Regions from separate parts of the Microbacterium sp. zg-B185 genome, predicted to be linked through region 2. Evidence: predicted binding sites of a transcription regulator. Region 2 holds the regulator's gene; the other holds the start of a gene.
What was found. The regulator HspR, encoded in region 2, represses chaperone genes until heat shock. The targets are predictions, from matches to a motif close to AAGTTGAGTCNNNNNGACTCAACTT.
Positions count from the first base shown of each region.

Region 1: QNO12_RS02480 (Hsp20/alpha crystallin family protein) is a predicted target of HspR. The motif match lies at 4,273-4,297, and genes of this name have one in related genera.

Region 1 is NZ_CP126739.1:530,627-538,062, reverse strand. It holds gene QNO12_RS02495 (Vgb family protein) at 1-615, opposite strand, end outside; gene QNO12_RS02490 (M23 family metallopeptidase) at 635-1,804, opposite strand; gene QNO12_RS02485 (L-serine ammonia-lyase, iron-sulfur-dependent, subunit alpha) at 2,078-3,673, opposite strand; gene QNO12_RS02480 (Hsp20/alpha crystallin family protein) at 3,761-4,216, opposite strand; gene QNO12_RS02475 (VOC family protein) at 4,416-4,778, opposite strand; gene QNO12_RS02470 (MFS transporter) at 4,888-6,327, opposite strand; gene ppsA (phosphoenolpyruvate synthase) at 6,437-7,436, opposite strand, start outside.
Region 2 is NZ_CP126739.1:3,438,096-3,445,531, reverse strand. It holds gene QNO12_RS16355 (cation:proton antiporter) at 1-474, shown strand, start outside; gene QNO12_RS16350 (GNAT family N-acetyltransferase) at 481-1,050, opposite strand; gene dnaK (molecular chaperone DnaK) at 1,291-3,171, shown strand; gene QNO12_RS16340 (nucleotide exchange factor GrpE) at 3,174-3,791, shown strand; gene QNO12_RS16335 (DnaJ C-terminal domain-containing protein) at 3,808-4,797, shown strand; gene QNO12_RS16330 (heat shock protein transcriptional repressor HspR) at 4,852-5,367, shown strand; gene QNO12_RS16325 (MmcQ/YjbR family DNA-binding protein) at 5,425-5,829, shown strand; gene QNO12_RS16320 (potassium channel family protein) at 5,906-6,634, shown strand; gene QNO12_RS16315 (AI-2E family transporter) at 6,631-7,436, shown strand, end outside.

The DNA.
Region 1 (7,436 bases), 660 kb from region 2:
CCCGGCGACGATGTAGATCGGCTTGCTGTCGGCGTCCTGCAGCGGGAACGCCGTGACCGTGCCATCCGGGTCGACCCGGCCGACGTTGCCGCCCTCTTTGCCCGTGAACCAGAGCGTCTCGCCGTCGGGCGCCACCGCCAGCCCGTGTGGGCCAGGGTTGCTGACGACGCAGGTCGCGCAGCTGCCCACCAGGTCGAAGGTGCGCGCGATTCCGCCGTCCGCGCCCAGCTGCACGACCGCGCCGGCGAACTCCAGCCCGACGAACAGCCGGCCCGCGGTATCGAACACGATGCCGTGCGGCCCTGACCCCGCCGGCAGCTCGGTGAAGCTCATGCTGCCGTCGTCGCGGACGCGCGTGACGGTGCCCTCGTTCTGGCCGGTCACCAGGACCTCTCCGGTGTCGGGATCGTAGGCGATCTCGTGAGTCGAGCCGTCGCCGCCGTGTTCGTGCCCTCCCGCGGCGGGTGCGCTGGGCATGGCAGGCTGCGCCGGATCGCGGTCCGGGTAGGCGATCGGGAACTCGGTGACGGTCGGCGCGATGTCCGGGCTCGGCGACGAGCACGCCGCACAGCACAGCAGCAGGGTGACGCCGAGGGCGGCGATGCGCGCTTTCATGGTCCTCCGTCGGTCCGGGCTACCGGAAGTCGATGATCGCGAGGTTCAGCGGGAGCTGCGTGGTTCGCGCATCGGGCTTCGGCAGCTTGCCCGCCAGGAACGTGCCGCTGAGGTAGTCGTCCGCATCGGCGATCGACTGCGGCGACACCTGCCCGTCATAGTCGAAGCTCTTCAGTTCGTACGGCAGCGAGTCCGCTTCCAGCAGGCTCGGTCCGTCCATCAGCTGGAAGTGCAGGTGGGACGCGTTGGCGTTGCCGGTGTTCCCGAGGTGCCCGAGCACTTGGCCCTCGACGACCGTGTCTCCGACCTTGACCGTGAGGGATCCGGAGATCATGTGGGCATACATCGCGTACACCCCGTCGCCGAGGTCGAGTACGACGTGGTTTCCGTCGACGTTCTCGACGGTCAGCTTCGCGGCCAGTTCCGGGTCGTGCGCGGGCAGGACGCCCGGTGCGTTGGCCGGCATGCCGTCCAGGATCGAGACCACCGTGCCGTCGGCGACCGCGAGGATGTCGGTGCCGTAGTCGACGTAGCTCTCGTTGCTGGTCTTGTCCCCCGAGTAGAACTGCCCCTTGTCGTCGGTGCGCTTCCAGTCGATCGCGAAGCGCTGGCTGTTGTTCAGCTTTCCGTTGACGGACATGAGGGAGCTGCGGTGCGGGAAGCCGGGCTCGCAGCATCCGTTCAGCGCGATCCAGTTCTCTCCGCGCACGGGCGGTGCGATGACCGGCACGGCCTGGCTCGAGAAGGCCACCGGCGTGGTCAGGTAGTCGATCGGTCCGGGCGCGCCGAACGCGGGCGAGAGCGCGCCCGTTCCGACGATGCGGTGAAGCAGTGCCGCGGGTGCGCGGTCCAGCGAGTCGAAGGCGAAGTCGATGAAGACGACGCGGCTCTCCTGGGGCGGGACGGTCGCGCTGTCGATGTAGCCGGCCGGAAGATCCCGCAATCGGTTGCAGTCGCCGAAAGCGCAGGTGGGGTCGATGAGTGCTGTGCCGGAGAAGCTGGCCACGATCTTCGCCGGGTCCGCTGCGTCGACGACCTCGATGGTGTCGAGGGTCGCCGGCACCTGCGTGGCGTTCATCAGGTGCAGGTCGTACGCGACGTGGTATTTGCCGTCGGTTCCGCGGAACGGAAGGGGCGGGTTGCCGATCGCGGTCAGGGTGAGTGCGGTGAACGTGTCGGGCACGCTCACGCCAGGAACGGACCCGGTCGGCGGTGCCGCAGTCGTGGCGGCTGAGGCACACCCCGTCGCGAGAAGTGCGATCGCGGTGAGCAGGGAGACGAACAGGGCGGGTACACGGCGAGATGTCACGCAGGGGGCTCCGAATCTGAAGTTTCCCTCGAAACTACCAGCCCTCCGCGAGCCTTCTGGCGAGGTCATGCAGTCACGGCGCTACGTCGGAACGGCGTATCACCAGCGCGGAATACGACCGGGCGGATGCCGCAGCTCGCGTCTCCGCGCCCGTCAGCATTCGATGACGTTGACGGCGAGCCCGCCCTCGCTGGTCTCCTTGTACTTGTGCGACATATCGATGCCCGTCTGGCGCATCGTCTCGACGACGGTGTCGAGCGAGACGTAATGGCTTCCGTCGCCGCGCAGCGCGAGACGCGCCGCCGTCACCGCGGTCGACGCCGCGATCGCGTTCCGCTCGATGCAGGGAATCTGCACCAGCCCGCCGACCGGGTCGCAGGTGAGACCGAGATGATGCTCCATCGCGATCTCGGCGGCGTTCTCGATCTGGCGATTGGTGCCGCCCATGACGGCGGTCAGGCCCCCCGCCGCCATCGCGCACGCCGAGCCCACCTCGGCCTGGCAACCCCCTTCGGCGCCCGAGATCGACGCGTTCGCCTTGAACAGCGAACCCAGCGCGGTCGCGGTGAGAAGGAATCGACGGATGCCGCGCCGGCTGTTCGCTTCGGCGATCAGCGCCTCGTCCACGGCGTCCGGCACGATCGGACCGAGCTGCTGCCGGCCGGCGAAGCCCATCAGGGCGCTGCCGACCAGCTCGCCGTAGGGCGTGACCGCATTGCCGGCCCCGAGGCCGGAGTCGGCCAGGAAGCGCCACCAGTACATCGCGACGGCCGGCAGGATTCCGGCTGCGCCGTTGGTGGGGGCCGTGACGACGCGACCGCCGGCCGCGTTCTCCTCGTTCACCGCGAGGGCGAAAGCTCCGAGCCACTCCCCCGGCAGCTCCCGGCGTCCGTCCTGCTCGGCCGCCTCCAGCTGCACGCGGATGGCCGGTGCGCGGCGCTTGACCTTCAGGATGCCCGGGAGCACGCCATCGTGGCGAAGACCGGCTTCCACGCACTGCGACATCGCGTCCCAGATCGCGTCCAGTCCGGCGGCGATCTCGTCGTCGCCGCGCAGCGCCTCTTCGTTCATGCGCGCCGCCTCGGCGATGGTGATGCCATGCTCGTCGCACAGCTGGAGGAGGGCGTCGGCGCTGTCGAAGGCGAACGGGAAAGCCGACGAGGACAGCTGCGGTGGTTCGCCGTCGCGCCGAATGAAGCCCCCGCCGATCGAGTAATACGTCTCGCGGAGCAGGAGATCCTCATCGCCGGTCCGCCGCACTGCCGGTGCCGGCGCACTGCCGGTGGTGCGGATGCCGGATGCCGCCAGCTGCCCGGCCTCGTCGGCCGCGTGCGGCCGTGCGGTCGCCCACGCCTCCAGCGTCAGCGCGTTGGGGTGGCCGGGCAGTCGGGTCCGGGGGGCGAAGGCGATGTCGGCCTTGTGGAAGGGCACGGGGTGCGTGCCGTCCAGCGCCAGCGTCCGCCCGGTCGGCCACCCGGTCCACAGGCCCCGCACGGCATCCGGGTCGACGCTTTCCGGTGAGTGTCCGTGCAGTCCGGCCATCACCGCGTCCGGCGTACCGTGTCCGATTCCGGTTGCACCGAGCGACCCGTACAGCGTGCACGTCACCTGTGCCACGGAGTCGAGCACGCCGGCGCCGCGCAGTCGGACGACGAAGTCGCCGGCAGCGCGCAACGGACCGACCGTGTGGGAGCTCGAGGGTCCGATGCCGATGGAGAACAGCTCGAACGCGGAGACGTAGGCGCTCACACGGTCCAGGCTAACCTGATCCGCGCGCCGGGCGCCGAACGCCCCGGGCGGTCCGGTCCGGGGCGTTCGTCGGAGCCGGCTGAGGGCTTACTGCTCGACCGGCTGCGGTCCCTCGGAGCTCTCCTGCGCCTGCAGGACCGGACCTGAGTCCTCGCTGGAGACCTCGATCTTGCGCGGCTTGGCCTTCTCGCTGACCGGGATCGTCACGGTCAGCACGCCGTTGTTGTAGGTGGCGGAGATGTGCTCGGTGTCCACTCCCTGCCCGAGGTTCAGCTGGCGCACGAAGCTCGCCCCGTCGCGCTCACGCGTGATCCATTTGACCCCCTCGCCGGCGGAGAGGGTCCGCTCGGCCCGGATCGTCAGCAGCTGACCGTCCACGTCGATGTCGACCGAGCCCGGGTCGATGCCGGGCAGGTCGGCAGTGAGCACGTAGTGGTCCCCATCGCGGTACAGGTCCATCGGCATGCGACGGGGACCCCGGCGGGCGTCGAAGAGCGTCGACGCGAAGCGGTCGAGTTCACGGAACGGGTCGTATGCGGCCATGATTCGTCTCCTTTGTCGTTCGGCCCGGATGACTGTCCGGCGCGAGGGTTGCGAGGGAGTTGAGTCGTGTCGGCTCAACTGCGTTCAGATTAGCACTCCTCCTCGACGAGCGCCAAGACTCGGAGCGGATGGAGTGGACGCATGCCCAGCGGTCCCGGGCGGCAGGCGGAGGACGTCGACGCCGGGAATCGTGCGGGCTTCAGGGCACCTGGAAGGCGACGAGACCCACGGTGTTGCCTTCGGAATCCGTGATGAACGCCTGCCATTCGTCGTGGCCGGCCGGCCCGAGCGAATCGTCCTGGTGCGAGAAGATCACCCGGGGCGGCGCGACCACGTCCGCGAGGCTGTCGAGCTTGTCGAGCGTCTCGTGCACGTTGTCGACCCGCAGATACAGGAGGGATGCCGGGGCATTCCGGTCCAGCAGCAGCCGGACGCCGTCCAGATCGAAGAAGACCAGCCCCGGATCGAAGCGGGCGAGCGGCGGCGCGTCCAGCAGCACGGTGTAGAAGTCCGCGGCCCGGTCGAGATCTTCGGCGTGGACGGCCACCTGAACAAGTCGCATCGCGACCTCCCGGATCGAATTCACGCCAGTCTGCCAGCCGATCCGGATGGGCGCGACGGGCGCCTCCGCGGCGGACACACCGGGCGCCGAGACGGGCGCCCGGTCTGTTTCAACCCGCGTGCGCGAGCTGCGGCGCCTCCTCGGGCGAGGAGGGTATCTCGGCCTTGGCGGCACGGATCATCGTCACCGCGATGACCGCGGCCACCAGCATCCCGATGGCCGCGGCGATGAACGTCGCCGAGTACGCGTCGGCAAGGGCAGCCGGCTGGGTGACGGGTTGACTGCCGAGGGCAGCGACGTAGACGGCTGTGAAGATGGACAGGCCGATCGAGCCGCCGATCTGCATCGCCGAGTTCGTCACCGCCGAGGCCGCGCCGGCGTCATCCGGGGCCACGCCGCTCAACGCCACGTTCTGCAGCGGCACGAACACCAGTGCCATTCCCGCGCCCATCACGATGAGCGCGGGGAGCACCTGGACGACGTACGCGCCGCTTGCAGTGATGAAGCTGAGATACCACAGGCTCGCGGCCACGATGAGGGGGCCGGTCGTCAGCAGAGGACGAGCGCCGATGCGCGGCAGCAATCGCACCACCAGCGGCGCCACCACCATGGTGGCAAGCGGCAGGGGCAGGCTCGCCAGACCGGCTTGCAGCGCAGACATCTGCAGCACGATCTGCAGGTGGAAGGTCAGGTACAGGGTGGACCCGATCATCACACTGCCGGCGATCGCCTGGATCAGGAACGCACCACCGCGCACGCGGTCTGTGACGATCCGAAGGGGAAGCAGCGGCTGGGCGGTGCGGGTCTCGATCCACACGAACAGCACGAGCAGCGCGACCCCGGCGGCCAAGAAGGTGATCGTGAGCGGGCTGCCCCACCCGGTCTCGGCCAGGCTGAAGCCGTAGACGAGCGATCCGAGCCCGAGGGTCACGGTGACCGCGCCGAGGACGTCGTAACGGTTCTCGCCTTCGGCCCTGCTCTCGGTGAGAACGGCGAAGGCACCTACGAGGCCGACCACGACGAAGACGACGTTCACCAGCAGGCACCATCTCCAGTCCAGGAACTCCGTCAGCACGCCACCGAGGACGAGGCCGACCGAGGCGCCGGCACCGGCGACCGTTCCGAAAACCGCGAAGGCGACGTTGCGGTCCCTGCCGGTGGGGAAGGTCACGGTCAGCAGGGCCAGCGCGGCCGGGGCGAGCAGAGCGGCGAACGCGCCCTGCAGGCCCCGCGCGATGATCAGGTCGGGGCCGGTCAGCGCGATGCCTCCGTAGACGGAGGCGAGGGCGAAGCCGACCATTCCCACGATGAACGTGCGCTTGCGTCCCCAGTAGTCGGCGACTCGCCCGCCGAGCAGCAGCAGCGCGCCGAATGCGAGCGCATAGGCGGTCACGACCCACTGACGCTGGCTGTCCGTGAGGCCGAGGCTCGCCTGCGCCTGGGGCAGGGCGATGTTCACGATCGTGCCGTCCAGGACGACGACGAGCTGGGTCAGAGAGACCACGGCGAGAACCCACCATTTGCGGCGGGAGGGCATGGGCGTAGACATGGAGAAACCTCCGAATCGTTTGACGGATGCCGGAGGTTTCTAGCCCCGGATCGAGTCTCACGAGGAGGCTCGACCGCCTCGGCCCAGGGGGGCCGAGCAGACCGCCATTCTATCGCACGAGCGCCGCCTGCTGCTTCGCGAGGCGCAGCCAGGTCTCCACGACGGTGTCGGGATTCAGCGACATGGATTCGATGCCCTGGCCCACGAGCCACTCGGCCAGATCGGGGTGGTCGGAGGGCCCCTGCCCGCAGATGCCGACGTACTTGCCGGCGCGACGGCACGCGTCGATCGCCATCGCCAGCATCTTCAGGACGGCCGGGTCGCGTTCGTCGAAGGTGGCGGCGACCAGGCCGGAGTCGCGGTCCAGGCCCAGCGTGAGCTGGGTCATGTCGTTGGAGCCGATCGAGAACCCGTCGAAGTACTCCAGGAACTCATCGGCCAGCAGCGCGTTGGAGGGCAGCTCGCACATCATGATCACGCGAAGCCCGTTCTCGCCCCGGCGCAGCCCGTTCTCGGCGAGCAGCTCGATGACCGCGTGCGCCTCTCCGACGGTGCGGACGAACGGGACCATGATCTCGACGTTGGTCAGACCCATCTCGTCGCGGACGAACTTCAGCGCCTCGCACTCCATGTCGAAGCACTCGCGGAAGTCCGAGGAGATGTACCGGGACGCGCCGCGGTAGCCCAGCATCGGGTTCTCCTCGTGCGGCTCGTACAGCTCACCGCCGATCAGGTTCGCGTACTCGTTGGACTTGAAATCCGACAGGCGCACGATCACGGGCTCCGGCGCGAAGGCCGCGGCGATCATCGATACTCCCTCCGCGACGCGCTGCACGAAGTAGTCGCGCGGCGTCGGGTACGCCGCGATCCGGTCGGCGATCTCGGCGCGCAGCGCCGGCTCGAGACTGTCGTGATCCAGCAGCGCGCGCGGATGGATGCCGATCTGACGGTTGATCAGGAACTCCAGCCGGGCCAGGCCGACGCCCTTGTTCGGCAGCTTGGAGAACGCGAACGCCTGGTCGGGGGTGCCCACGTTCAGCATGATCTTGGTGGGGCTCTCCGGCATCTCGTCCAGACGGGTCACCACCTCTTCGAATCCCAGGATGCCT
Region 2 (7,436 bases):
GGAGCGTTCCTGGTCGGCATCGCGATCTCCGGGCCTGCCGCCAAGCACGCGCAGCGCGTGCTGACACCGCTGCGGGACCTCTTCGCGGCGGTGTTCTTCCTCTTCGTCGGCCTCTCCACCGATCCCGGCGAGCTGCTCTCGATGCTCGTGCCGGCGATCCTGCTCGCGATCGTGACGATGGGCACCAAACTCCTGACCGGCTACATCGCCGCGCGGCGCGCCGGCATCGGTGAGGCCGGACGCTGGCGCGCGGGCTTCGCGCTGATGCCGCGCGGCGAATTCTCCATCGTCATCGCGGCCCTGGCCGTCGCGGCCGGCGTGGACCGGTCCCTCGCCGCCCTCGCGACGGCCTATGTCCTGATCACGATGGTGGCCGGCCCGCTCCTTGCCCGCATCCCGGATTCCGGCCGGTTCATCCAGACCACCCGACGCATCGAGGCCAAGCGCCACGCGGGTTCCGCCACGGCCGGTTAGCGGCGCTCAGGCGCGCCGCGCGGACCACTCCTGCTCCAGCATCGCGTAGACGCCGGTGTCGGCCCACTCGCCCTTGAACCACATGTGCTCGCGGAAGTGCGCTTCACGGCGCATCCCGAGTCGTTCGCACAGCGCGACGGATGCCGCATTCCGAGGGTCCAGTTCGGCGAAGACCCGGTGCAGGCCGAGCTCGCCGAACGACAGGTCCAGGAGCAGTCCGGCGGCCTCTCGGGCGTAGCCGCGCCCCTGGAAACGAGGATCCAGGAGCCAGCCGAGCTCGCCGGCCTTATCCGGCACGCTGGCGAGCCTGAGATACATGGTCCCGATCAGCTGCCCTGCGCTGTTGCGGATCGCGGGCTGAAGGTAATCGTCCGGCGCGGCCAGGCGCGTGGCCGCGGCATCCCGGTCCAAGACGTCCCGCACGCGCTCCGGCGAGCGCGGCTCGTAGAGCAGGTAGCGGCAGACCTCGGGATCGGACTGGATGGGGTACAGCGCGTCGAAGTCGTGGGGGCGGAGCAGATCCAGGCTCACCCGGTCGCCCTGAATCGGCTCTCGGAACTCCCACGGCAGGGGCATGGGCCCATCCTGACAGCCGGAGCCGTACGCCGCAGCCTGCGTGCACCGGAGACCGCAAAGTTGAGCCATTCCTTATCAAGTTCATTTGACAGGCTCGAGCGACCTCCGGTAACCTTGAGTCATCGCGGCTCAACCCCTTCGAGGCCGAGGCTCACGTCTCCGGTTCGGGGTTGCCCGCCAACGACTTCACACCACCCGGGGTCCGGATTCGTCCGCCCCTGAACAAGGAGAGAGAAACACATGGCCCGTGCTGTTGGAATCGACCTGGGAACCACGAACTCTGTCGTGGCCGTCCTCGAGGGCGGCGAGCCGAAGGTCATCGCGAACGCCGAAGGCTTCCGTACCACCCCGTCCGTGACCGCGTTCACCAAGGACGGCGAGGTGCTGGTCGGCGAGACCGCCAAGCGCCAGGCCGTCACGAACGTCGAGCGGACCATCTCGTCGGTCAAGCGCCACATGGGCACCGACTGGAAGTTCGACGTCGACGGCAAGAAGTGGACCCCGCAGGAGATCTCTGCGCGCATTCTGGGCAAGCTCAAGCGCGACGCCGAGGAGTATCTCGGTGACACCGTGACGGATGCCGTCATCACCGTGCCCGCGTACTTCAACGACGCCGAGCGCCAGGCGACCAAGGAAGCCGGTGAGATCGCCGGCCTGAACGTGCTGCGCATCATCAACGAGCCGACTGCGGCCGCCCTCGCCTACGGTCTGGACAAGGGCAAGGAGGACGAGCTCATCCTCGTCTTCGACCTCGGTGGCGGAACGTTCGACGTGTCCCTGCTGGAAGTGGGCAAGGACGACGACTTCTCGACCATCCAGGTGCGCTCCACCGCCGGTGACAACCGCCTCGGCGGTGACGACTGGGACCAGCGTCTGGTGGACTACTTCATCAAGCAGTTCAAGGACACCACCGGTGTGGACGTCTCCCACGACAAGATCGCGCTGCAGCGTCTGAAGGAGGCCGCGGAGCAGGCCAAGAAGGAGCTCTCCAGCTCCATGTCCACCTCCGTGAACCTGCCCTACCTGTCGCTGACCGACAGCGGACCGGTCTCGCTGTCCGAGACGATCACGCGCGCGAAGTTCGAGGACCTCACCAAGGACCTGCTGGACCGCACGAAGAAGCCGTTCGAGGATGTCATCCGCGAGGCCGGCATCAAGGTCTCCGACATCGACCACGTCGTGCTCGTGGGTGGATCCACCCGCATGCCCGCCGTCGCCGAACTGGTCAAGCAGGAGGCCGGCAAGGAGCCCAACAAGGGCGTCAACCCGGACGAGGTCGTCGCCGTGGGCGCCGCACTGCAGGCCGGTGTCCTGCGCGGTGAGCGCAAGGACGTGCTGCTGATCGACGTCACCCCCCTGAGCCTCGGCATCGAGACCAAGGGTGGCATCATGACGAAGCTGATCGAGCGCAACACCGCGATTCCGACCAAGCGCAGCGAGACCTTCACCACGGCCGATGACAACCAGCCGTCGGTGGCGATCCAGGTGTTCCAGGGCGAGCGCGACTTCACCCGCGACAACAAGCCGCTGGGCACGTTCGAGCTCACCGGCATCGCCCCCGCGCCGCGCGGCATCCCGCAGGTCGAGGTCACGTTCGACATCGACGCGAACGGCATCGTGCACGTGTCCGCCAAGGACAAGGGCACCGGCAAGGAGCAGTCGATGACGATCACCGGCGGCTCGTCGCTGCCGAAGGAGGACATCGAGCGCATGGTGCGCGAGGCCGAGGAGCACGCGGCCGAGGACAAGAAGCGCCGTGAGTCGGCCGAGGTCCGCAACCAGGCCGAGACGCTGTCGTATTCGATCGACAAGCTGATCAAGGACAACGACGACAAGCTGCCCACCGACGTCAAGACCGAGGTGCAGGCCGACGTGGACGCGCTCAAGGCCGCGCTGGCCGGCGAGGACGACGACGCGGTCAAGACCGCGTTCGACAAGCTGAACCAGAGCCAGGGCAAGCTGGGCGAGGCCATCTACGCGTCCGGTCAGGCTTCGCAGTCCGCTCCGGATGCCGGGGCCGATGCTTCGGCCGGCGCCGGCGCCGCGGACGGGGCCGCCTCATCCGATGAGGATGTGATCGACGCCGAGGTCGTCGACGACGAGGACGAAGAGAAGAAGTAGCCATGACGGACAAGAACTTCGAAGAGCACAGCGCTGATCGCGAGCCTGCCGACGAGGTTCGACCGGACGAGGAGGGGTCGGAGGCGCAGGTCTCCGGCCCCGACTCGCAGCCGGGCGAATCCGACGAGGGCTGGACGGTCGAGGACATCCTGAACGCCGCGCAGACCGTCGATGCCGCGTCCGAGGACGCCGGTGCCGCCGACCCGGATGCGCCCCTGATGGTCGACCTCAAGCGGCTGCAGGCCGAGTACGCCAACTATCGACGGCGCACCGAGGACCAGCGCGAGCGCGAGATCGAACGAGCCAGGGGCGAGGCCGTGAAGGGTCTCCTGCCGGTGCTCGATGATTTCGACCGCGCCGACAAGCACGGCGATCTGGTCGAGGGCAGCCCCCTCGCGGCGATCGGCGACAAGGTGCGCGCGCTGGCCGAGAAGCTGGGTGCCGTCGCGTACGGCGTCGTCGGAGAACCCTTCGACCCGCAGCAGCACGAGGCGATCTTCCAGGCGCCGACACCGGGGACCACCGAGCCGACGATCCTCGAGGTCGTCGAAGTCGGCTACCGCCTGGGTTCGGTCGAACTGCGGCCCGCGAAGGTGGTCGTCGCGGTGCCGGCCGAGTAAGCAGGAGGATCACTGGATGGCCAGTCAAGACTGGTTCGACAAGGACTTCTACAAGGTCCTGGGTGTCGATAAGAGCGTCAGCGAGGCCGACCTGAAGAAGACCTACCGCAAGCTCGCGCGCACGTACCACCCCGACTCCAATCAGGGTGACGCGAAGGCGGAGGCCAAGTTCAAAGAGGTCAGCGAGGCGTACTCGGTGCTCTCCGACCCGGAACAGCGCAAGGAGTACGACCAGATCCGGGCGATGGGCTCGGGGGCTCGTTTCACGGCGGGCGATCAGCCCGGCGGGTTCGAGGACGTCTTCAGCATGTTCGGGCAGGGCCGTGGCGCCCGCCAGGCGGCGCCGGAGGACTTCGACGACATCTTCAGCATGTTCAACCAGCAGCAGGGCGGCGGTTTCGGCTCCGGTCGGTTCGGCCAGCCCTCGGGCGGATTCCGCGGGTACGGCGGCCCGCGCCGGGGCGCCGACGTGACCGCCCGCACGACGATCGATTTCATCACCGCGACCCGCGGCGAGACGATCACGCTGCAGGGCGAGGACGGCAAGCCGTTCAAGGTGAAGATCCCCGCCGGCGTCGCGGACGGCCAGAAGATCCGCCTGCGCGGGCGGGGGCGTCCGTCCCCGGATGGCGGCGAGTCCGGTGACATCGTCGTTCAGGTGGCGGTGCGACCGCACCCGGTGTTCACCCGGGAGGGGCTCAACCTCCGGGTCACCGTGCCGGTGACCTTCACCGAGGCTGCGCTCGGCGCGACGATCGAGGTGCCCACCCTCGGCGGCGATCCCGTGAAGCTGCGCGTTGCGCCCGGCACGCCATCGGGCCGGGTGCTGCGTGTGAAAGGCCGCGGCGTGCAGACCGGGAAAGGCACCGGAGACCTCCTGGCCGAGGTGCAGGTCGCGGTGCCGTCGCATCTGGACGAGGCGGCCCGCGAGGCGCTTCAGCGGTTCCACGATCTGGAGCCGAAAGAGAACCCTCGCGCGGACCTGATGTCGAAGGCGCGCGGATAGCCCGCAGCGGGCTGAGCAACGAGATCCAGTGAGAGAGGGGATGAGGTGAGAGGGATGGCTGACCGAGAGATCGACGAGGACGCCCCGATCTTCGCGATCGCCGTCGCCGCCGAACTCGCCGGCATGCACCCGCAGACTCTGCGGCAGTATGACCGGCTCGGCCTGGTGGTTCCGGCCCGCACGCGGGGCGGATCGCGCCGCTATTCCACGCGGCATGTGGAGCAGCTGCGCGAAGTCGCCCGTCTCTCCTCCGACGGCATGAGCCTGCCGGCGATCGCCCGCATCATCGAGCTCGAAGATCGCGTCCGCGAACTGCACCATCGGGTCAACGATCTCGAGGCCCGCATGCGCGCCGAACTGGAGAACCGCCCCGGTGCGCGCGTCTTCGCCGCCGGGGCCACAGGGTCGGTGATCACGCTGCGTCAGGGCCGACGGGTGCGGCGTGCGACCGACATCGTGGTCTGGCGACCGCGCCTGGCACTGGAGAACGTGCCGGACGCGCCGGACGGGACGCCGGAAGAGGCGGTGGGTTCGCGCGGCGGAGTCGGCGCAGCCGAGACCCAGGGCTGAGTCCGGCGCGCTCCGGAGAGGCTTGGCGGCGGAGGCGGGAGCGAGCACACTGTCGGTATGCCCACTCTGGCCGATGTGCGCACGATCGCGCTGGGCTTTCCGGAGACGTTCGAGAAGGTGGACGGCCATCGCGGCGGCGCGGGCTGGCGCACCGCGGACGGCCTGTTCGTCTGGGAACGCGGTCCCAGCAAAGCCGACCTCGCCGCGCTGGCGGAGCTGGGCAGGTCCTGGCCGGAGGGCGCCGTCGTGGGGGTGCGCACGGACGGGCTGGAGGGCAAGGAGGCGCTGCTCGGCGCGTACCCCGATGTCTTCTTCACCATCCCGCATTTCGACGGCTACCCGGCCGTCCTGGTCCGCCTGGACATCATCACGCGGGACTTCCTGCGCGAGGTGATCACCGACTCGTGGCTTCTGAAGGCGCCCAAGCGGCTGTCCCGGGGCTGGCTGGCAGAGCACGAGTGACGCGGGGGTGCGGTGCGGTCGCCGCCGCGCCGCGCGGGATCCGGCATCCCGCCGGTGCCGGTTCTAAAGTTCGGGCATGACCGAGGAGCGGTGGCGGCAGCTGACCTACTGGCCGCTTCTGGTCTCCTCGGTGATCTTCATCGTGGTGTACTCCTGGCAGGTGATCGCCGACCTTCAGGGCACCGCCTATCTGGTCGCACGCGTGTTCATCCTGCTGACGTGGGTGAGCTTCGCCGTCGACTACACCGTGCGGCTGGGGTTGGCTCACCCGCGCGGTCCGTGGTTCCGCAGGCACATCTTCGACCTTCTGGTCGTCGTCCTTCCGGTCCTCAAGCCGCTGCGCCTGCTCAAGGCGCTCACCCTCGTCCACATGCTGCAGCAGACCGCGGGCACCGCCCTGCGCAGTCGCATCGCGATCTACGGATCCGGTGCGGCTGCCGTGCTCATCTGGGTCGCGGCCCTGGCCGAGCTCGAAGCGGAGCGCGGAGCGGCCGGCGCCAACATCGAGACCTTCGGCGATGCGATCTGGTGGGCGTTCGTCACCGTCACGACCGTCGGCTACGGCGACTTCTATCCGGTCACCCCGTGGGGCCGCACGATCGCGGTGCTGCTGATGTGCGGAGGCGTCGCGCTGGTGGGTGTGGTGACGGCGACGCTGGCGTCCTGGGTGCTGGAGCGGGCGGCCATCGGCCGGGACGCCGACGAGCCGGCCACCCGTGGACAGCTGCGCGATGTGGCGCACAAGATCGACGACATCAGCGCTCGCCTGCCACGCCCGCCCGCCGAGAACGCGGACGCACGATGAGCGATTCCGGCCGGGTTCCCCCGCCCGCGATGGCGCCCTCCCTACGGCTTCTGCTCGGCTTGGCCGCAGCGGTGATCGCGCTCGCCGGCCTGTTCTTCGCCCGCGAGCTGGTCGGCCCGCTCGTGCTGGCCGGCGTCATCGTGATCATCTGCCACCCGGTCCGGCACGGGCTGGAGCGCCACCGCTGGCCGCGCTGGCTGGCCACGACCGCGGTGATCGGCCTGGCCTACCTGATCCTGGCCGTCCTCGGGGTGCTGCTGTTCTTCGCGGGCACGCAGTTCGTCCGACTCGTCGGCGACTACACCGACCAGCTGCGCGACGCGGCCGGCGGCTTCGTCGACTGGCTCGGAACGGTGGGCCTGAGCGATGAGGCCTCGGATGCCGCGGCATCCGTCTTCGAGCCGTCGAGCATCGTGTCGGCGGTGACATCCGTGGGCGGAACGGCGGTAGGGATCCTCACCGCGATGTTCTTCGTCCTGGCGTATGTGATCTTCATGGCCGTCGACGGGGCCCGCTACAGCCGAGCCGAGGCGGCCTTCGGCACCGCCGCGACCCCCGTGGTCCATCGCATCCGGCTCTTCAACTCCGGCGTACGCCGCTACTACGTCGTCAACGCCACCTTCGGGGCTCTGGTCGCGGTCCTCGACGGACTGGCGCTGTGGGCGATCGGGGTCCCGGCACCGGTGGTGTGGGCGATCCTCGCGTTCGTGACCAACTTCATCCCCAACATCGGCTTCGTCATCGGCCTGATCCCGCCCGCACTGCTTGCCCTGGTCGTCGGCGGCTGGCCGCTGATGCTCGT